DNA from 3 places in the Sinorhizobium prairiense genome. Region 2 is predicted to be linked to each of the others. Evidence: riboswitches for the same ligand, from Rfam matches in the RefSeq annotation. Region 2 holds a riboswitch; each other region holds the start of a gene.

Region 1 (6,012 bases), 440 kb from region 2:
TTGCCGTCGTCAAGGACTGGTTGAAATCGGCAACCGGGCTTTTTTCCGGCGGTCCCGACGTTACGGAAGAACAGGCGCGCAACGGACGGCGGCAGAAGGCAGCCGCGATCATACAGCAATCGCTCGCGGTCGAGCGTGTTTCGCGCAGCTCGGTCGTGGCCGTTGCCTTTCGCTCAAGCGACCCCTTGCTTGCGGCGACCATCGCGCGCGGTTACGCAAGTGCCTATCTGACGGATCAGTTGAACGCCAATTTCGAGGCGACCGAGCGCGCATCCGTCTGGCTGCAGGAACGGCTTACGGATCTTCAGCAGCGCTCGCAGGCCGCCGCGCTCGAAGTCGCGCATTTCAGGGCCGAGAACGGTCTGACGGCTGCACGGGGCGAGCTGATGTCCGAGCAGCAGATGGCCGATCTCAACAGCCAGCTCATCGTCGCCCAGGCCGATACGGCAAGTGCGTCGGCCCGTTACAACCAGTACAAGTCGATCGTCGATCAGGGACCGGAGAACGCGGTCAAGAACGCCACCATTTCCTCAAAGGAGGGTGACAATTCGGTGATCCGTGACCTTAGGACCCGCTATCTCACCGTCGGCAAGCGTGAGCGGGAAGTCTCGGATAATTTCGGCGCCGACCACCCGCAGGCGGTATCGCTCCGCGCCGAGCAGGAGGATGTCGCGCGGCAGATCTACCAGGAACTGCAGCAGCTCACTGCAAGCTACAAGAACGAATACGAGGTCGCGCAATCGCGCGAGGCATCGCTCAGGAAGAGCATCCAGGGCATTGCCGGCAAGACCTCCGACGCCAGCGAGCAACTCGTTCAATTAAGGGAGCTCGAACAGAAGGCAGCGGCTCTGAAGACGCTCTACGAATCCTATCTCGGCCGCTACGAACAGGCGACGCAGCAGCAATCCTTCCCGATCGCCAAGGCGCGCGTCATCTCCGAGGCCGGCGTGCCCGTGTCACCGTCGAGCCCCAAGAAAACGATGACTCTCGCGCTCTCGGCCGTGCTCGGCATGATGGTCGGCGGGGCTTACGCGGCCTTCCTCGAATTCCGCGAACGGACTTTCCGCCTGGAAGGCGACATACGCTCGATCCTCGGCCATCGCTCGCTTGGCTACGTCCCGCTGCTCGGAACGCGCATGAAGAAGAAGGCACAACTGGTCCATGCGCATTTCGGCTCGGTGAAAAGACATGACGAAGCTGTCGACGACACGATGCCGTTCCAACGACTTTCGCGCATCGTCGTCGATGCGCCGCGTTCGACCTTTGCGGAGACCTTCCGCAACGCCAAGCTTGCCTGCGACCAGATGCTCGCCGGCAGCGAAAGCCGCGTGATCGCCATTGCATCGGCCCTTCCGGACGAGGGAAAGTCGATCATTGCCGCGAACTTCGCCGCGCTTCTGGCGGCGAGCGGCAAGCGGACCCTGCTCATCGACGCCGATATACGCAAGCCGGGACTGACTCAGATGATCACGCCCGCCCCGCGCACCGGGCTCGTCGAAACGCTGACCGGAGAAGCCACCTGGCCCGCCGGAATCAAGGTGGACCAGCGCACCAAGCTCGCAATCCTTCCGGCCGGCGGCGCATCGCATCAGCGGCATCAGAGCAATGAACTGCTCGCCTCCCCGGCCATGGCGAACCTCATCGAGAACGCCCGCAACGCCTTCGACTACGTCGTCGTCGATCTTGCCGCACTCGCCCCCGTCGTCGACGCCAAGGCTTTCGCGCCGCTTGCCGACGGTATTCTCTTCGTGGTCGAGTGGGGAAGGACGCCTTCGCGGCTCGTACGCGATCTCCTCAACTCGGAACCATTGATCAACTCGAAGGTGCTTGGCGTCATCCTCAACAAGACGGACATGAACGAACTCGGCAAATACAGCGACTTCGACGGGGCGGAGAAATACCGCCACCGCTACGGCAAATATTACGTCGAGAATACGATTACGGAAAACAACGCCGCTTGAGGCGACCGCGGCCGCGCCACCTGTGCGCGGCCTTTTCGCCCTTCGCCGTCAGGCCTTGCGGCGATCGACGATCCAAGCGGCTGCCATTAGCGCGATGACCGCCGTAAGGGCAACGAGTGCCAGCGCATAGAAAAGCGAATATTCGACCAGCGACGGCAGCATCGAAAAACAACGCCGCACCCTGCCGGGCGACCGCCGCCAATCCGGCAGGTCGTCACGGTTGAAAGCCTCCAGCCGGCGGGTAAGAAAATGCATATCGCGAGAACCGATCGCCAATCGAAGCCATGGACGCGGTCATGCTGCTGAACAACAGTGGCGATAGCGAGGCACTTCAGCTCCCCCGAGCCGTCACCCGGCAGTCAATCTTCCCACCACCGGTGGAAATGATGGACCGGGCCGCGCCCCTGACCTATCTCCAGGCGGTCGGCCGCGGAGATTGCGGCATGCAGATAGGACTTGGCGGCACTCACCGCTTCGACCAGCGGCAAGCCTTTCGCAAGGCCGGCGGCAATGGCTGCCGACAGGGTGCAGCCGGTGCCGTGGTCGTTGCGCGTCTCGATCCGCGCGGCGGGAAGGCGGACAAGAGTGTCGCCGTCGAAGAAGAGGTCTGTGGCCTCCTGGCCCTTCAAGTGCCCGCCCTTTACCAGAACCGCATATGCGCCGGTCCGCATGATCGCTTCCGCCTGGCGCGCCATCTCCGCCTCGTCCTCGGCGATTGCGCGCCCGGTCATGAGCGCGGCCTCGGCAAGATTGGGCGTGGCGACGAGCGCCAGCGGCAACAGCTCTTCGATGAGCGCCGTAACGGCATCCGGCCGAAGCAACGCGTCGCCGGAGGTCGCAACCATGACCGGATCCACGACCGCCCGTTTTCCGGACCGGCGCAATCCATCGGCAATGGCGGCGATTGTTTCCCGACGCGAGACCATGCCGATCTTGACGGCCGTCACGTCGAGATCGGAGAAGACGGCGTCCATCTGCGCCGACACGATTTCAGCGGAGACATCCTCGACGGCCGTCACACCCCTGGTGTTCTGGGCCGTGATCGCAGTGATGACGCTGGCGCCGTAAACGCCGAGCGCTGAAAACGTCTTGAGGTCCGCCTGAATACCGGCGCCGCCGCCCGAGTCCGAGCCGGCGATGGTGAGAGCAATCGCCGTCATGCCCAGTCCTCCTTCGCACGAGGGCGGATGATGGTTGCGAGCGGTACGGCAGAGGACGTCATCGATCGATCTCCAGACGGAACATCACGGAGATCCAGGAAAGGCGATGAAAAGGAGAACTTGCCGCTGGCGGCCTTCTTTCCGTTCCTACGCCGGCATGACCCGGATCAGGTTCAAGGGTCCGGCTCAACGCCATCTCAGCACCGTCTGGTGCTCCCCTCGGAATGCGCTATCTATGCGGCTGTGGCAAAGCGATGTCAACGCGCCCGCGCAAAGGCTTGTAAGACCTGGCTTTTAGGCCAGCCGGCAAAAATATACCCGCAGCCTGGCCACCTATGATGCAGTCATTCCTTCTGCCGCCGTCAATCGCTCGTTTCCTCCTCGAAAACGGCGGCGATTGCGTTATTCTTAGCGAAATTTCGTCGTACAGGAGGGAACACGCCATGAGTCTGCGCATCAACGATACCGCCCCTGATTTCACCGCCGAGACAACGCAGGGCACGGTCAATTTCCATGAATGGATCGGCGACGGCTGGGCTGTCCTTTTCTCCCATCCGAAGAACTTTACTCCCGTCTGCACCACGGAACTCGGCGCCATGGCCGGCATCGAGCCCGAATTCCGCAAGCGCGGCGTCAAGATCATCGGCATTTCGGTCGACCCGGTCGAAAGTCACACCAAGTGGAAGAACGACATCAAGGTCGCGACCGGCTTCGAGGTCGACTACCCGCTGATCGGCGACCGCGATCTGAAGGTGGCAAAGCTCTACGACATGCTGCCGGCCGGCGCCGGAGAGACGTCCGAGGGCCGGACGCCTGCGGATAACGCCACCGTGCGTTCGGTCTACGTCATCGGCCCCGACAAGAAGATCAAGCTGATCCTCACCTATCCGATGACCACCGGCCGCAACTTCAACGAGATCCTGCGCGCCATCGACTCGATCCAACTCACCGCCAAGCATCAGGTGGCAACACCCGCGAACTGGCAGCAGGGCGAGGACGTCATCATCACGGCCGCCGTCTCCAACGAGGACGCCGTGCAGCGTTTCGGGTCGTTCGACACCGTGCTTCCCTATCTCCGGAAGACAAAGCAGCCAACGGCCTAAGCAAACCCGCTGGCCAACAGTCAATCGGTCGGGCGCGTCAATTCTCCAAGGTCGACGCGCCCTTGGCGTTTTTTGCTAACATGTTTGTTTAACGCGCACAGAGCAGAACCATCTGCCTCAATCCGCTTTGGCGATGGAGATGATCTCTGCCAGCACCCCGTGCAGAGCGTCGCGATAGCCGTTGCGTGCCGAGGGGCCGCTTTCATCCGACGTCATGACCACCGTCAGGTCCAGGGACGGCACTATATAGAGCATCTGGCCGCCATAGCCCCAAGCGTAATACACATCCTCGTCGCCGATCCGGCGCGTGAACCAGCCATATCCGTAGCCGTCGCCGGTAAAACGGGAGGCCGTGCGCGGCTGCCAGGAAAGCTCCACCCAATCGGCCGGGACGACCTGCCGTCCGTCCGCGGTGCGGCCGCGGTTGCGATAGAGCTCACCGAAGGCAAGGAGCGATCGCGCGCTCATCGCCATCTGGTTGCCCCCGAGATAGATGCCCTGGGGATCCCGCTCCCAGGCGCCGATCCGGAAACCCTCGACCGGACCGAGCCATTCGCGCGCAAGCGCCAGTGTCGACTTGCCGCCGACCTTGGTCAGTATTGCCGAGAGCAGATGGGTCGAGGCGGTCGAATAAAGCATCCGCCCTCCGGGCTCGTCGTCGAAGGGCTGTGCCAGTGCGAAACGAACCCAGTTGCGGCTCGACACCCAGCGGCCGTAATTCGGCCCGGACATGCGCCCCAGTCCCGCTTGCATCGAAAGCAGGTTGCCGATGGTGATGTCGTTGATCCGGGGGTCGGCCTGTGACGGGAGATCTTCCTTGAGGAGCGGCGCGATCTTCTGCTCCGGGCCGTCGAGCAGACCCTTGTCGATCGCAATGCCCACAAGTGCGGATACGATCGATTTCGATGCGGACTTGATGTTGGTCGACTCCGAGGGCGTGTGGCCGCGATAACCCTTTTCGGCAATCGTCTCCCCGTCCCTGGCAACGACCACGGTCTTCAGCGGTTTCAACTCTTCTCTGGTCGCCAGGGCCGTCAGCAAGGTGGTGACGGACTGATCCTGCGCGGCTGCCGCCGAGTGGAAACCGAAGAGCGCAAGGAACGTAACAACGAGCATAGTCATGCGTTCGACCTAGGGCGAATGGCACGACAAGTCATCAAGTGCAGTCCAAGCTCACGACGATGTGACCTTGCCTGAAGGTCGGCTACATCGATGCTCCGGGTTCATTCCCTCCAGATCGCAACATCGACGGGTTTCAGCGTGCGGCCCCCCAGGTAGAACTCGGCCGAGGGCCCTGCGGGCACCTCCGCGGGGGTCCGGCCGAAATTGAAGGCGAAACGGAGATTGCCGCGGCGCGTCACGCGAACATCGCCGAGGTCGGGCAGGCTTTCCAGTCCAGCCCAGCCGAGCGCATCGCCGATCACCTTGTCGAGCAATGCGCCGTTGGCCGCAACGGCCAGATAGCGTGCCTTGTCGTTACCGACGAGCGCCGGAGCGCCGTTACGATACTCCCCGTCGAAGCTTGCGAGAACGGTCTCGTTCGTCCTGACCGTCTCGCGCCAGCCGCCCGCCTGATAAGCCTCGTTGCCGTAGAGAACGGTCTCGCTATGAAACTCCGGCAACGATTCAACCCGCGAGACGCTGATATCGATGAGCTTCGCCAGCGGTCCCGGCGGCAGTCCCTCAGGGATGTGCATGTCCTTCGTCTTGCTGCCGCTGCGCGCGCCGAAGACCACCTTGGCGTCCGCTCGCGCGAGCCGCTCGACGAAAGCCTCCTCGGCAATGACG
Region 2 (6,012 bases):
AAGACCTGGAAACCTTCCCCGGTGAGGATGCGGGCCCCCTCGACGAGGCCGAAGACGTCCGGCTGCAATGTGTCCTGGTGACCGATCACTTCGAGCTTGATCCAGCTCGTGCCGAAAACCTCGCGTGCCATCTTCGCGGTCAGCACCGCCTCCGAGACCGAATGGCAGCCGGCCGTGTTCGGCAGCACGCGCACGCCGAGTTCGCGGATCAGCTCGAAGAAGGCGCCGCCCTGGCGCCCGCCGGCCGTCTCGCGGCGGAGCGAGACCGTGACGATATCGGTGCCCGACCGCCGCACCGCCTCGGCGAGCACGGCCGGCGAGGGATAGCGGGCGGTTCCGAGCAGCAGTCTCGACCGGATTTCTGTTCCATAGAATAGCGGCATGTCAGCCTCCCTGCATCGGCGACAGAATCTCGATCCGGTCGCTGTCCTGCAGCCGGTAGCTGGATCGGTCTGCCTTCTGGACCAGTTCGCCGTTGACGGCGGTCGCCAGCCAGTCGCCTTCGAAATCGAGGCGCTGCAAGACCTCGGCGAGTGTAACGGCCAGAAGGTCGTGTTCCTCGCCATTGACGGTCAGCTTCATCGGAAATCTCCTTTGCGTGTCTCGTCGCCCAGGGCCAGCGCCGCCACTTCCCGGGCCGTGGCTGGGGAGAGCAGGAAGCCATGACGATAGAGGCCGTTGACTGTAATCCTGTTTTCGCGCCGCGAGGCCCGCGGCAGGTTGTCGGCAAAGGCGGGGCGTACGCCCGTGCCGGTCTCGATCAGGCGCGCTTCGGCGAAAGCCGGATGGAGCGCATAGGCGGCGTTCAGCAGTTCCATCAGCGAGCGGGTGGTGATCGGGCGGGCGTCGTCGCTCTCGATCATCGTCGCGCCGCACATGAAGAGCCCTCCGCCGCGCGGCACGATATAGAGCGGGATGCGGGGATGCAGCACGCGCACGGGGCGCGAGAGCGTCACCTCGTCCGTCTGCAGATAGGCCATCTCGCCGCGCACCCCGCGTAGCCCGTCGATCTCGCCGATGCTCGACGCGCCGGTGCAATCGACGGTGAGCGCGAAATCGCGATCGTCCATGTCCTCGCCGGCGAATACCGCGCCGCGTGCCGTCAGCCCTTGCCGGAGCGCCGAGAGTGCCCGGCGCGGGTCGAGATGCGCCTCCTGCGGAAAGAACAGCGCCTGCCGGAAACGGCCGGCGAGAGCCGGCTCCAGCGCAGCGATCTCCTCTGCATCGAGCGAGCGGAAGCCGGAGGTGCGGGAGGCGAAACGCTTGAGTTCGGCTCCGTCACGGGGTTGCGCGACGACGAGCGTGCCGTTGCGATGCACGGAGCCGGCAGGGAGCGCGGCTTCCCACCAGTCGGCGGCGCCGATCCCCAGCCTCAGGACGGTTTCCTCGGCACTTTCGCGCTCGCACCAGGGAGCGAGCATGCCGCCCGCATACCAGGAAGCGGCCCCGGTAGAGCCGGCGGCATTTTCTGTGATCGTCACTGCGGCGCCGCGCCCGAGAAGTTCATGGGCGGCGGTGAGGCCGGCGACGCCGGCACCTCTGATCAGCACGCGCATTTCATTCTCCAGCGGGCGCGGCATTGCTTTCATCGACCGGCATATAGAGGTCGCCGCCGTCGCGATATCTGGCGGCCATCGCCTCGAGGCCCTCCTTCTGCGCCTCGGCGCGGATATCGTGGGAAATCCGCATCGAACAGAATTTCGGTCCGCACATGGAGCAGAAATGCGCGACCTTGTGCGCCTCCTTGGGCAGGGTCTCGTCGTGGAAATTGCGCGCGGTCTCGGGGTCGAGCGAGAGGTTGAACTGATCCTCCCAGCGGAACTCGAAGCGGGCGCGCGACAGCGCGTCGTCGCGGGTTCGGGCGGCCGGGTGCCCTTTGGCGAGATCGGCGGCATGGGCGGCGATCTTGTAGGTGATCACGCCGGTCTTGACGTCGTTGCGGTCGGGCAGGCCCAGATGTTCCTTCGGCGTCACGTAGCAAAGCATGGCGGTGCCGAACCAGCCGATCATCGCCGCGCCGATGCCTGACGTGATGTGGTCGTAGCCGGGCGCGATATCGGTGGTGAGCGGCCCGAGCGTATAGAAGGGCGCTTCTCCGCAGACGGCGAGCTGCTTGTCCATGTTCTCCTTGATCTTGTGCATGGGCACATGGCCCGGCCCTTCGATCATCACCTGGCAATCCTTGGCCCAGGCGATCTTCGTCAGTTCGCCGAGCGTTTCGAGCTCCGCGAACTGGGCCCGGTCGTTTGCGTCGGCGATAGAGCCGGGACGCAGGCCGTCGCCGAGCGAGAAGGAAACGTCATAGGCGCGGCAGATGTCGCAGATCTCCTCGAAATGCTCGTAGAGGAAGCTCTCGCGGTGGTGATGCAGGCACCACTTCGCCATGATCGAGCCGCCGCGCGAAACGATGCCCGTGACGCGATCCACGGTGAGCGGGATATAATGAAGCCTGACCCCGGCATGGATGGTGAAATAGTCGACGCCCTGTTCCGCCTGCTCGATCAGCGTGTCGCGGAAGACCTCCCAGGAAAGATCCTCGGCGATGCCGTTTACCTTTTCCAGCGCCTGGTAGAGCGGCACGGTGCCGATCGGTACCGGCGAATTGCGGATGATCCATTCGCGGATGTTGTGAATGTTGCGGCCGGTGGAAAGGTCCATGACCGTGTCGGCGCCCCAGCGCGTCGCCCAGACCATCTTCTCGACCTCCTCGGCCATCGATGAGGTGACGGCGGAATTGCCGATATTCGCGTTGATCTTCACCAGGAAGTTGCGGCCGATGATCATCGGCTCGGCTTCCGGGTGGTTGATATTGGCCGGAATGATGGCGCGGCCGCTCGCCACTTCCTGGCGCACGAATTCCGGCGTTACGAAATCGGGGACAGAGGCACCGAAGCTTTCGCCGTCTCGGGCAAGCGCCTCCTTCGCGGCCTTCCGGCCGAGATTTTCGCGGATGGCGATGAACTCCATCTCCGGCGTGACGATGCCGGCGCGGGCATAGGCGAGCTGGGTTACCGCTTTTCCCGGCTTCGCCTTGAGCGGCTGGTGACGAATCGGGAATTCCGGCGTCAGCCTTTCGCCGGTGGCAAAGCCGTTGTCTTCGGCCTTCACCGCACGGCCGTCGTAGCTTTCGACATCGCCGCGCTTGAGAACCCAGTCGCTGCGAAGGCGCGGCAGGCCCGCGTCGATGCGGATATCGGCGTTTTCGACCGTGTAGGGGCCGGAGGAATCGTAAACAGTCACCGGCGGCTCGCCGGAGGTCGGATGCAGCGCGATCTCGCGCATCGGCACGCGGATCTCCGGGTGGATCTCGCCCGGCTTGTAAACCTTGCGGGATGCCGGGAGCGGTCCTTGCGTGACCGAGGGCGCAGCGGCGAGAGGCTTGATTAGATTCATCTTGAGGCTCCAATGTTTTCGCGTTGGAGACCCAGTTCTGAAGCCGGAAGGATGAAAAGACGTATCACCGATGAATTGCCGATAAACGGAATCCTGGCTGCTGCACGTCTGCACCGTCCCTACGCCAGTATGAACTGGATCAGGTTCAACGGGTCACTGCGCGCGCTAGCAGTATCTCAGCCCCTTGCCGGGACCCCCCTGGTGAATGGCGCAATTAGGGACGGTTATCGCCGCGGCGTCAAGATGGTTTTTGCACCGGCTAAATCCCGTGCGCAGGGCTCGCGCCATGCTTGCAAATGCAAAGTTCTAAATCTACTTACCGTCCGAGTCTGAAGCGCCATGATGCGCATAGCGAAAAGGGGTGAAGGTCTTGGGGCAGGCGGAGACGGGGACCAGGAAAAGGGGACGCAAGGCGCTTTGGGCGGCCGTTGCGGTCATCGCAATCGCAGCCGCAGGCGCGACCGGTTACAAGATTGCTGTCGAAAAGAGCGTGAGCAGGCTGATCGCCGAACGGGGCGGCAGAGTGGGCACGGTCGAAGCGGACTTCTTCGGGCGCGTTCACCTGCGCGACCTGACGCTGCCGCTGAAGGAAGGATCCGAACTTCGCGTCGCCGCGATCGACGGGCGGCCCAGGATCCTATTTCTGGACGGCATGCTCGAGGTCAGCGGCGTGGACCTCGATATGCGCCCGGGCAAGATCGCCGTGCCGAAGGTGATCGTCGAGCAGGCGGAGTTCGGTCGCGACACGCTGGCGCAAATGTTCGGCGCGGGAAGCAACCTTTCGCTGCCGAAACAGTTGGCGCTTTTTACGGCAAAGAGCGTCACCGCCCCTGAGGTGATCATCACGCAGACGGTTGCCGGTAGCGAGCAGAAGCTGGTCTACAAGAACGTGGTCTCGGAAGGTATCGTCGATGGCCGCATTGCGCGCTATTCGGCGAGTGGTGCGAGCTTCGAAGCCGCCATAGGCGCCTCCGATGGAGAGGGCGGCGAGAGGAAGCGGCTGACGGGCTCCCTTGGAGCCATGACGGGGCAGGACGTCGATGCCGCCTATCTGGCCCGCATCTATACTGAAAAGGCCGGGCCGGGCGACGGGCAGGCAAGGCCTGTCTATGGGCCATTCTCGATCAAGGATATAGCCTTCTCGGATGGCGAGGCGAGCTTCGGCTATGACGAGGTTCGCAGCAGCGGCGTAAGCATGCGGATGCTGGACGAGCCACTTCGCGAAACTCTGGAGAAGCTCAACTCGGTCTCGTCGCCCGAGGATCTGCCCGTGGCGGAGCGTCAAGACTATTTCGCCCGGATTCTGTCGGTCGCCGATTTGACGAGGAAGGCCGACATGGAAATGCTGGGTCTGAAGATCGACGCGCCGGACAAGGATGGTGAAGAGGGCGAGAGGATCAAGCTGGCGATGGATCGCCTCGCGCTCCGGCTCGATGGCCGGAAGCTCGACGCGTCGGTGAATGGCTTCTCGATGGCGGAGGGCGCGGACTACGTCAAAGTCTCCGAAGCAAGCATTTCGGGCTTTTCCTGGGATCCCAGCGTGGAAGCGCTGAAGAAGTTCGTCGCTCTGCAGGATGGGCAGCATGAGAACTTCCCTTTCACGACGCTGCTGCCGGAGTTCGGAACGTTCCGCGTGGCGGGAATCGATGCCGATCTGCCTGACTCGAGCACCGGCGTGGAAGACTGGGACGAATACAACGACACTCCGGATGCTGGAGAGGGCGATCGGCCGCAACGCATCCGCTTCACGATGAAGGGATACGAGCTGGCGCTCGCGAAACCGCGAAACGGCATTCCGACTGACGTCCGCGCCGGATACCAGGATTTCGCCCTTCAAATCCCGGAGCATACGCAGGACGAGACTCTCGCCAAGCTTCGCAAGCTGGGCTTCAACGAATTGGTCCTCTCCTCCAACCTCGAAGCCGCCTGGGACGAAGCGACCGAGACTCTGGTCATCAAGGATATCTCCACGAGCGGAAAGGATATTGGCCGCTTTTCCCTCTCCGGCCTTCTGGGAGGCGTGAGCGGCGACTTCTTTCGGGCGACGCGGCTAAGGCGCAGGCGGCGTTGTTCGGCCTCACCGCGCGGGAAGCAAGCCTGAAGATCGAGGACAAGGGCTTCACCGCCAAAGGGATACAGGTCTATGCCGAACAAAACGGCATGACGGAGGATCAGGCACGCGGCATGCTGGAAATGACGGCGTCGGTGATGCTGCATCAATTTGCCGCGCAGGAGCCTCGGCTGCGGAATGTGGTGGATGCAGTTTCGCGGTTCATCGCGAAACCGGGGACATTCACGCTGACGGCCAAGTCCAAATCCGCCAGCGGCATCGGTGCGCTCGAATTCGCGGTTGCTTCGCAAAATCCGCTTCTGCTTCTCGACAGGGTCGACTTCGAGGCGACGGCGGAATAGCGGCCTTCTCGCCGCAAGCGGGGCGAAGAGGGCTCGCAGGCCGCCTAAAGTCTACTCCCTGGTTCAACGCTGGTTGAACGGGGAGGGGTTAGAACGTGGGGCAAACTGTCCACCTACGCGTCGCCACTCTTCGCGCCTGCCCGGTCGATAAAATCCGCCCGGTTGATCCCATGGCGTTGCAGCTTGTCGTAAAAAGTCTTGCGGGGG
Region 3 (6,012 bases), on a different replicon from region 2:
AAGGGATCGGAACTCGTGGCGCCGGTCAATGCCGCCATAAAGGCGCTCAAGGAGGACGGCACCTTCGACGCGCTCAACAAGAAGTGGTTCCTCGACTACAAGATGGGCGGCTGACCGCGGAACGGGATAAACACATGGGCGGCTTTCCGCCCATGTCCCGCTTCCCCTTATTGGAATTGCAATGACGCCGATCCAATCATCCGACACTTCCGGGAAGGGCGATTATCCTTGGTGGCTTATCGCCCTTCTCGTGATCGCTGCGGCACTGGCCGTGGTCATCGCCGCCAATGATATCTTCACGCAGGTGTTCACCGTCGTCCTGAAGGGTTTGGGCGTCACCGTTTTCGTCACTCTCGTCGGATTCGTGCTCGCAACGGTGCTCGGCCTCGGCGTGGCCCTGATGGCGCTTTCCGAGCACGTGGTCCTGCGTCAGATCGCGCGCTTCTACACGGAAGTCATCCGCGGCGTACCGATCCTCGTGTTGCTGTTCTATATCGCCTTCGTCGGCGCGCCTGCGCTAGTGACGATCGCGAATTTCCTGTCGGCGCCGTTGATTTCGGCGGGCTGGATCGAGCCGTTCGCCGTTCGCGACGTGTCGCTGATGTGGCGGGCGATCATGGCGCTGATGATCGGCTATTCGGCCTTCATCGCCGAAGTCTTCCGCGCCGGCATCCAGTCGGTCGACAAGGGCCAGGTGGAGGCGGCAAAGGCGCTCGGGCTCTCCCGCTACCAGCGCTTTCGCCTCGTCGTCTTTCCGCAGGCGATCCGCGTCATCCTGCCGCCGCTCGGCAACGACTTCGTGGCGATGGTCAAGGATTCCTCCCTCGTCTCGGTGCTCGGCGTCGCCGACATCACCCAGATGGGCAAGGTCTATGCCTCAGGCTCCTTCCGCTTCTTCGAGACCTATTCCATCGTCGCCTATGTCTATCTCGTGCTGACGATAGGACTGTCGCTCGCCCTTCGGGCGGTCGAGCGGCGGTTGAGGCGGTCGCAAGTCCGGTAGGCAGAAGGGGTACTGCACCCCCAACGCTGCCGTCACAGTTCCGCCCGCTCAGCCCTCGATTTCCTCGCGCAGCATTTCCAGTTCGAGCCATTCCTCTTCCATGCGCGTGAGGTCCGTCCTGAGCTTCTCGAGCTCGGCGGCGAGCTTGGCAAAGCCGTTCGGGTCGCGCGAGAATAGGTCGGGATCCGCCATCTTCTCTTCTCGCTTCGCGATCTCCGCCTCCGATCTGGCAATCTCCTTCGGCAGGTTCTCGAGTGCGAATTTCTGCTTGAAGGAGAGCTTGCCTTTCGCCTTCTGAGGTTCGCTCGGTAAGGGGAGGCGCCGCTCGATCTGGTCTTTTCGGCTTTTTCGCTCCGGCGCCTTTCCTCGAGTGCGCCGCGGCGCTGCGCCATCATGTCGGAATAGCCGCCGGCATATTCGATCCAGCGACCATCGGGCGCCTCCGGGTTGGCCGGCGCGATGGTCGAGGTCACGGTCCGGTCGAGGAAATCGCGGTCGTGGCTGACCAGGATCACCGTTCCGGAAAATCCGGCAACGATCTCCTGCAGCAGATCCAGCGTCTCGATATCGAGATCGTTGGTCGGTTCGTCGAGGATCAGGAGGTTGGTCGGGCGTGCCAGGATGCGGGCGAGCATGAGACGCGCGCGTTCGCCGCCGGACAGATCGCGGATGGGCGTTCGCGCCTGCTCCGGCTGGAAGAGGAATTCCTTCATGTAGCCGGTGACATGGCGCTGCTCGCCATTGACGAGGAGGGTCTCGCCGCGCCCGTCGGTCAGATAATGCGCCAGCGTCTCGTCGAGGTTCAGTTCCTCGCGTTTCTGGTCGAGCGTGGCGATCTCCAAATTGGTGCCTAGCTTGACGCTGCCCGTGTCCGGCGCGAGCTGACCGGTCAGGAGCTTCAGCAGCGTCGTCTTGCCGGCACCGTTCGGCCCGACGAGGCCGATGCGGTCGCCGCGGTGGACACGGATCGAGAACGGCGCGACGATCGTGCGATCGCCATAGGCCTTGGTGATCTTTTCCGCCTCGATGACGAGCTTGCCCGATTCCCTGGCGTCGGCAACGGTGGCCTGGACCGTACCCTGCGGCCCCTTGTGCCCGCGATGGCGGGCCCGCATGTCCTGCAGCTCCCCGAGCCGACGCATGTTGCGCTTGCGCCTGGCGGTCACGCCGTAGCGCAGCCAGTGCTCTTCGCGCTCGATCGCCTTACCGAGCTTGTGCTGCTCGAGCTCTTCCGCCTCCAGCACCTCGTCGCGCCAAGCCTCGAAATGCGCGAAGCCGCGATCGAGGCGGCGCGATTGGCCGCGGTCCAGCCAGACGGTCGCAGTCGATACCTTTTCGAGAAAGCGCCGGTCGTGCGAGATCAGCACCAGCGCCGAACGGCTGCGGACGAGCTCGTCTTCCAGCCATTCGATCGTCGGCAGATCGAGATGGTTCGTCGGCTCGTCGAGAAGCAGAATATCGGGCTCCGGCGCAAGCACACGGGCAAGGGCGGCACGACGCGCCTCGCCGCCGGAAAGGCGCGTCGGCTTTTCCTCCCCGGTCAGCCCCAGATGCTGCAGCAGGTAGGCGACCCGGTAGGGATCGTCGCCTGGCCCGAGGCCGGCTTCGGCATAGGCCTGAACCGTATCGAAGCCGTCGAAATCGGGCGCCTGGTGCAGATAGCGGATCGTCACCGATGGATGCCGGAAGATCTCGCCCGACTGGGGTTCTGCAAGCCCGGCGGCGATCTTCATCAGCGTCGATTTGCCCGAACCATTGCGGCCAACGAGGCAGATGCGATCGCCGGGCTCGACCTGCAGGCCCGCACCCGCAAGCAGCGGCGTGCCGCCGAAGGTCAGTAGAATGTCGTCAAGCTTCAGGATGGGAGGCGCCAAGGCATCAGGCTCCGGAAAGATCATAGGGGCGGGCGAGAATGACGGCCCGGCCGGATTTCAGGGTCAAGCGGACCGTGCCATCCGCGATGTTCGAAATGGTGCGGGACGAGCCGAAGGGCAAATGAAAATCCTTCAGCGGATAGCGCACGTTCTCGATCGAAAGACCGTCAAGGTCCGCAAAGCCGAGGATCGAGAAGAGGCTGCCTTTCGGCAGCTCGATCTCCTGCGAGCCGGGCAGCAGCGGATAGGCCTCCTCCTCGCCGGAGGTCATCATCACCGCAACGCCGCTCTGGGCAAGCGCGACGGTACCGAGGAGATGCAGGAAAGCGTGATCGCTGCGCGCGCCGCCGAGTCCGCCCGCGAAGACGAGCGAGGTCGCGCCACGCTCGAGGGCTGCCTCGACGGCGATCTCCCCGTCGGTCGCGTTCTTGGCAGCTGGATGGCGTTCACGCGGGACGCCGGCAAACTCCGCCAGAAGCGCCTCATCGGTGGAATCGAAATCGCCGACCCAGAGATCGGGAACGATCCCCAGCGTCCTTGCATGACGCATGCCGCCGTCGGCGGCGACGAAGCGGCTGCCTTCGAGCTGTCGAGCGAGCCGGTCTGTCGGCGTCAGCGCGCCGCCGAGCAGGATGGTGAAGGGTGATCGGGTCATGGCAGAAGCCCATAGCGCAAAGCAGCGGCGAAGGAAAAGGGCTCCGGCTGCTGTTTTGCGAACGCATGCTGCGCGGATCAGGTTCCGGACGCCGGATCCCCGGGAAAAAGCATGCCGTCGTAGATACCGGGCGTCGACCCGGCGATCTCCACCGCACCCACCGCACGGGCATAGAATTCGGCAGGGCCGACGCCGCCGATGATCGCATAGGCATAGCCGGCGGCGCGCATGGACAGCAGGCTTTCGACAAGCAGGGCCTCGCCGATGCCCTTGCCGCGCATGGTCGCGTCAACTCCGGTCGGACCGAAGAAGCCGAGCGCGGTTACGTCATGGCAGGCAAAGCCCACGATCCGGTCCCGATGGTGAGCGATATGGATGCGCGCCGGCGTCGAGGAGAAGGCGGTTTCGGCCTCGCCGGCCCACCCGGCCCCGAAGCGCTCCTCGATCCAGGGAATGACGGCCCGCCGCTCGGCCGCAAGCGCCCGGCGGATGCGGATGTCGGGGTCGAGACGCGATGGGCGGCCCTCGGGCAAGGCATAGAGGCGGACGAGCATGTCTGGCATGAAATTGTCTCCGCTTTCGGCGAACAAACGGCGCCGGCAATTGTTTGACTTTTAATAGCGCGGCTGACGCGGACGGCAAACGCCCTGCTGAAACTCAGCTTGCCTAAGCCGTCGCCGGAAGCTAAATCTCTTGCTGCTCTAACGGGGTGCCCTGGTCGGCTTTTGCGACCGTGGCTGAGAGGCTTCGAGCCAACCCGCGGAACCTGATCCGGCTCATACCGGCGGAGGGATTAGAAGCGATCGGACCGATACGCGCTTTTCCCATGCAGCAACAACAAAGGGAGAGGTGCCAGAATGTCCAGTTCACTCCATCGAAAGATCCTTGGCCGGCTTGCGATCGCCGCAGCTTCGATCGCGGCATTTTCCGTGAGCGCGGCGGCCGCGGAAAAAACCCTGACGGTCTATACCTATGAGAGCTTCATCACCGAATGGGGGCCGGGCGCCAAGGTGGCGGAAGCGTTCGAGAAGACCTGCGACTGCAAGGTCGACTATGTAGGGGTTGCCGACGGGGTCGAACTCCTGACGCGGCTGAAGCTCGAAGGTCAGGCATCCAAGGCCGACATCGTACTCGGTCTCGACACCAATCTGGTGGCGGAGGCGAAGGCGACCGGCTTCTTCGCTCAACACGGCGCCGATACCGCTTCCGTCAAGGTCCCGGGCGGCTTCTCCGACGACACCTTCATACCGTATGACTACGGCCATTTCGCCGTCGTCTACGACACCGAGACGCTGAAGGATCCACCGAAGAGCCTCAAGGAACTGGTCGAGGGCGATCCGTCGCAGAAGATCGTCATCGAGGACCCCCGGACCTCAACCCCCGGCCTCGGCCTCCTGCTGTGGGTGAAGTCGGTCTATGGCGACCAGGCCGGCCAGGCTTGGGCGAAGCTCAAGGACCGCGTGCTGACGGTCACGCCGGGCTGGTCGGAAGCCTATGGTCTCTTCACGAAGGGCGAGGCCCCGATGGTTCTCTCCTACACCACCTCGCCCGCCTATCACATGGTGGCGGAAAACACCGAGCGCTACCAGGCGGCCCCCTTCGCCGAAGGCCACTATATCCAGATCGAAGTCGCCGCATTGACGAAGAACGCGAAGGACCCGGAACTCGCCCGAAACTTCCTGACCTTCATGATCGGTCCGGAATTCCAGTCGATCATCCCGACGACCAACTGGATGATGCCGGTGACCGCAACCAAGGAGCCACTGCCGGAAGCCTTCAGCAAGCTCGTCGACCCGCAAAAGACGCTCCTCATTCCCTCCGAGGAGGTCGCCGCCAACCGCAAGGCCTGGGTCGACGAATGGCTGGCCGCCATGAGCCGGAACTGAGGCCGGATTGTCCGGCACGAAGGAAAGCAAGATGACAATCGCCGCCGGGGCCTTCGCCCTCGGCGGCATCCTGCTTTTCGTCGGCCTCGCCGGCGCGGCACTGCTTGCCCAGTCGGCCGGCAGCGCCGGCGCCGGTCCGCTTTTCGATGCCTATATCTGGCGCATCACACGCTTCACGCTGCTGCAGGCCAGCCTCTCGACGCTTCTTGCCATCCTTTTCGCCATACCCGTGGCCCGGGCGCTTGCCCGCCAGGCTTCGTTCCCCGGCCGCATCTGGGTGCTGCGGCTTCTGGCGCTGCCACTCGGCCTGCCGGCGATCGTCGCCGCACTCGGGCTGATCGAAATCTGGGGCCGGCAGGGGCTCTTGAACAGGGTGCTTTCGGCAGGCGGGTTGGAGCAGCCGGTCAGCATCTATGGCCTCTCCGGCATTCTCATTGCCCATGTCTTCTTCAACATGCCGCTCGCCGCACGCTTGATGCTTGCCGGCATCGAGCGCATTCCGGCCGAATACTGGCGCAGCTGCGCCAATCTCGGCATGGGTTCCTTCGCCACCTTTCGCTTCATCGAGTTGCCGGTGATCCGTGGATTGCTTCC

The links. A riboswitch is a leader RNA that binds a small molecule or an ion and turns the genes downstream of it on or off. The one in region 2 is predicted to bind thiamine pyrophosphate.
Region 1: it holds a riboswitch for thiamine pyrophosphate, as region 2 does, so the genes downstream of both, thiD (bifunctional hydroxymethylpyrimidine kinase/phosphomethylpyrimidine kinase) here and thiC (phosphomethylpyrimidine synthase ThiC) in region 2, are expected to answer to the same signal.
Region 3: it holds a riboswitch for thiamine pyrophosphate, as region 2 does, so the genes downstream of both, thiB (thiamine ABC transporter substrate binding subunit) here and thiC (phosphomethylpyrimidine synthase ThiC) in region 2, are expected to answer to the same signal.

Annotation. Positions count from the first base shown of each region.
Region 1 is NZ_CP104133.1:18,865-24,876, forward strand. Features, by position in the region: gene exoP (succinoglycan biosynthesis transport protein ExoP) at 1-1,961, shown strand, start outside; gene N0Q91_RS23440 (hypothetical protein) at 2,010-2,216, opposite strand; gene thiD (bifunctional hydroxymethylpyrimidine kinase/phosphomethylpyrimidine kinase) at 2,321-3,121, opposite strand; TPP riboswitch at 3,249-3,351, opposite strand; gene N0Q91_RS23450 (peroxiredoxin) at 3,565-4,224, shown strand; gene N0Q91_RS23455 (serine hydrolase domain-containing protein) at 4,342-5,346, opposite strand; gene N0Q91_RS23460 (beta-galactosidase) at 5,448-6,012, opposite strand, start outside.
Region 2 is NZ_CP104133.1:458,727-464,738, reverse strand. Features, by position in the region: gene N0Q91_RS25500 (thiazole synthase) at 1-383, opposite strand, end outside; gene thiS (sulfur carrier protein ThiS) at 385-582, opposite strand; gene thiO (glycine oxidase ThiO) at 579-1,556, opposite strand; gene thiC (phosphomethylpyrimidine synthase ThiC) at 1,558-3,393, opposite strand; TPP riboswitch at 3,492-3,603, opposite strand; partial or broken gene N0Q91_RS25480 (aq_1923 C-terminal domain) at 3,764-5,805, shown strand; partial or broken gene dctD (C4-dicarboxylate transport transcriptional regulatory protein DctD) at 5,919-6,012, opposite strand, start outside.
Region 3 is NZ_CP104131.1:3,268,331-3,274,342, reverse strand. Features, by position in the region: gene N0Q91_RS18355 (basic amino acid ABC transporter substrate-binding protein) at 1-114, shown strand, start outside; gene N0Q91_RS18350 (amino acid ABC transporter permease) at 182-1,003, shown strand; partial or broken gene N0Q91_RS18345 (ABC-F family ATP-binding cassette domain-containing protein) at 1,052-2,877, opposite strand; gene N0Q91_RS18340 (thiamine diphosphokinase) at 2,882-3,532, opposite strand; gene N0Q91_RS18335 (GNAT family N-acetyltransferase) at 3,610-4,095, opposite strand; TPP riboswitch at 4,228-4,342, shown strand; gene thiB (thiamine ABC transporter substrate binding subunit) at 4,390-5,418, shown strand; gene thiP (thiamine/thiamine pyrophosphate ABC transporter permease ThiP) at 5,426-6,012, shown strand, end outside.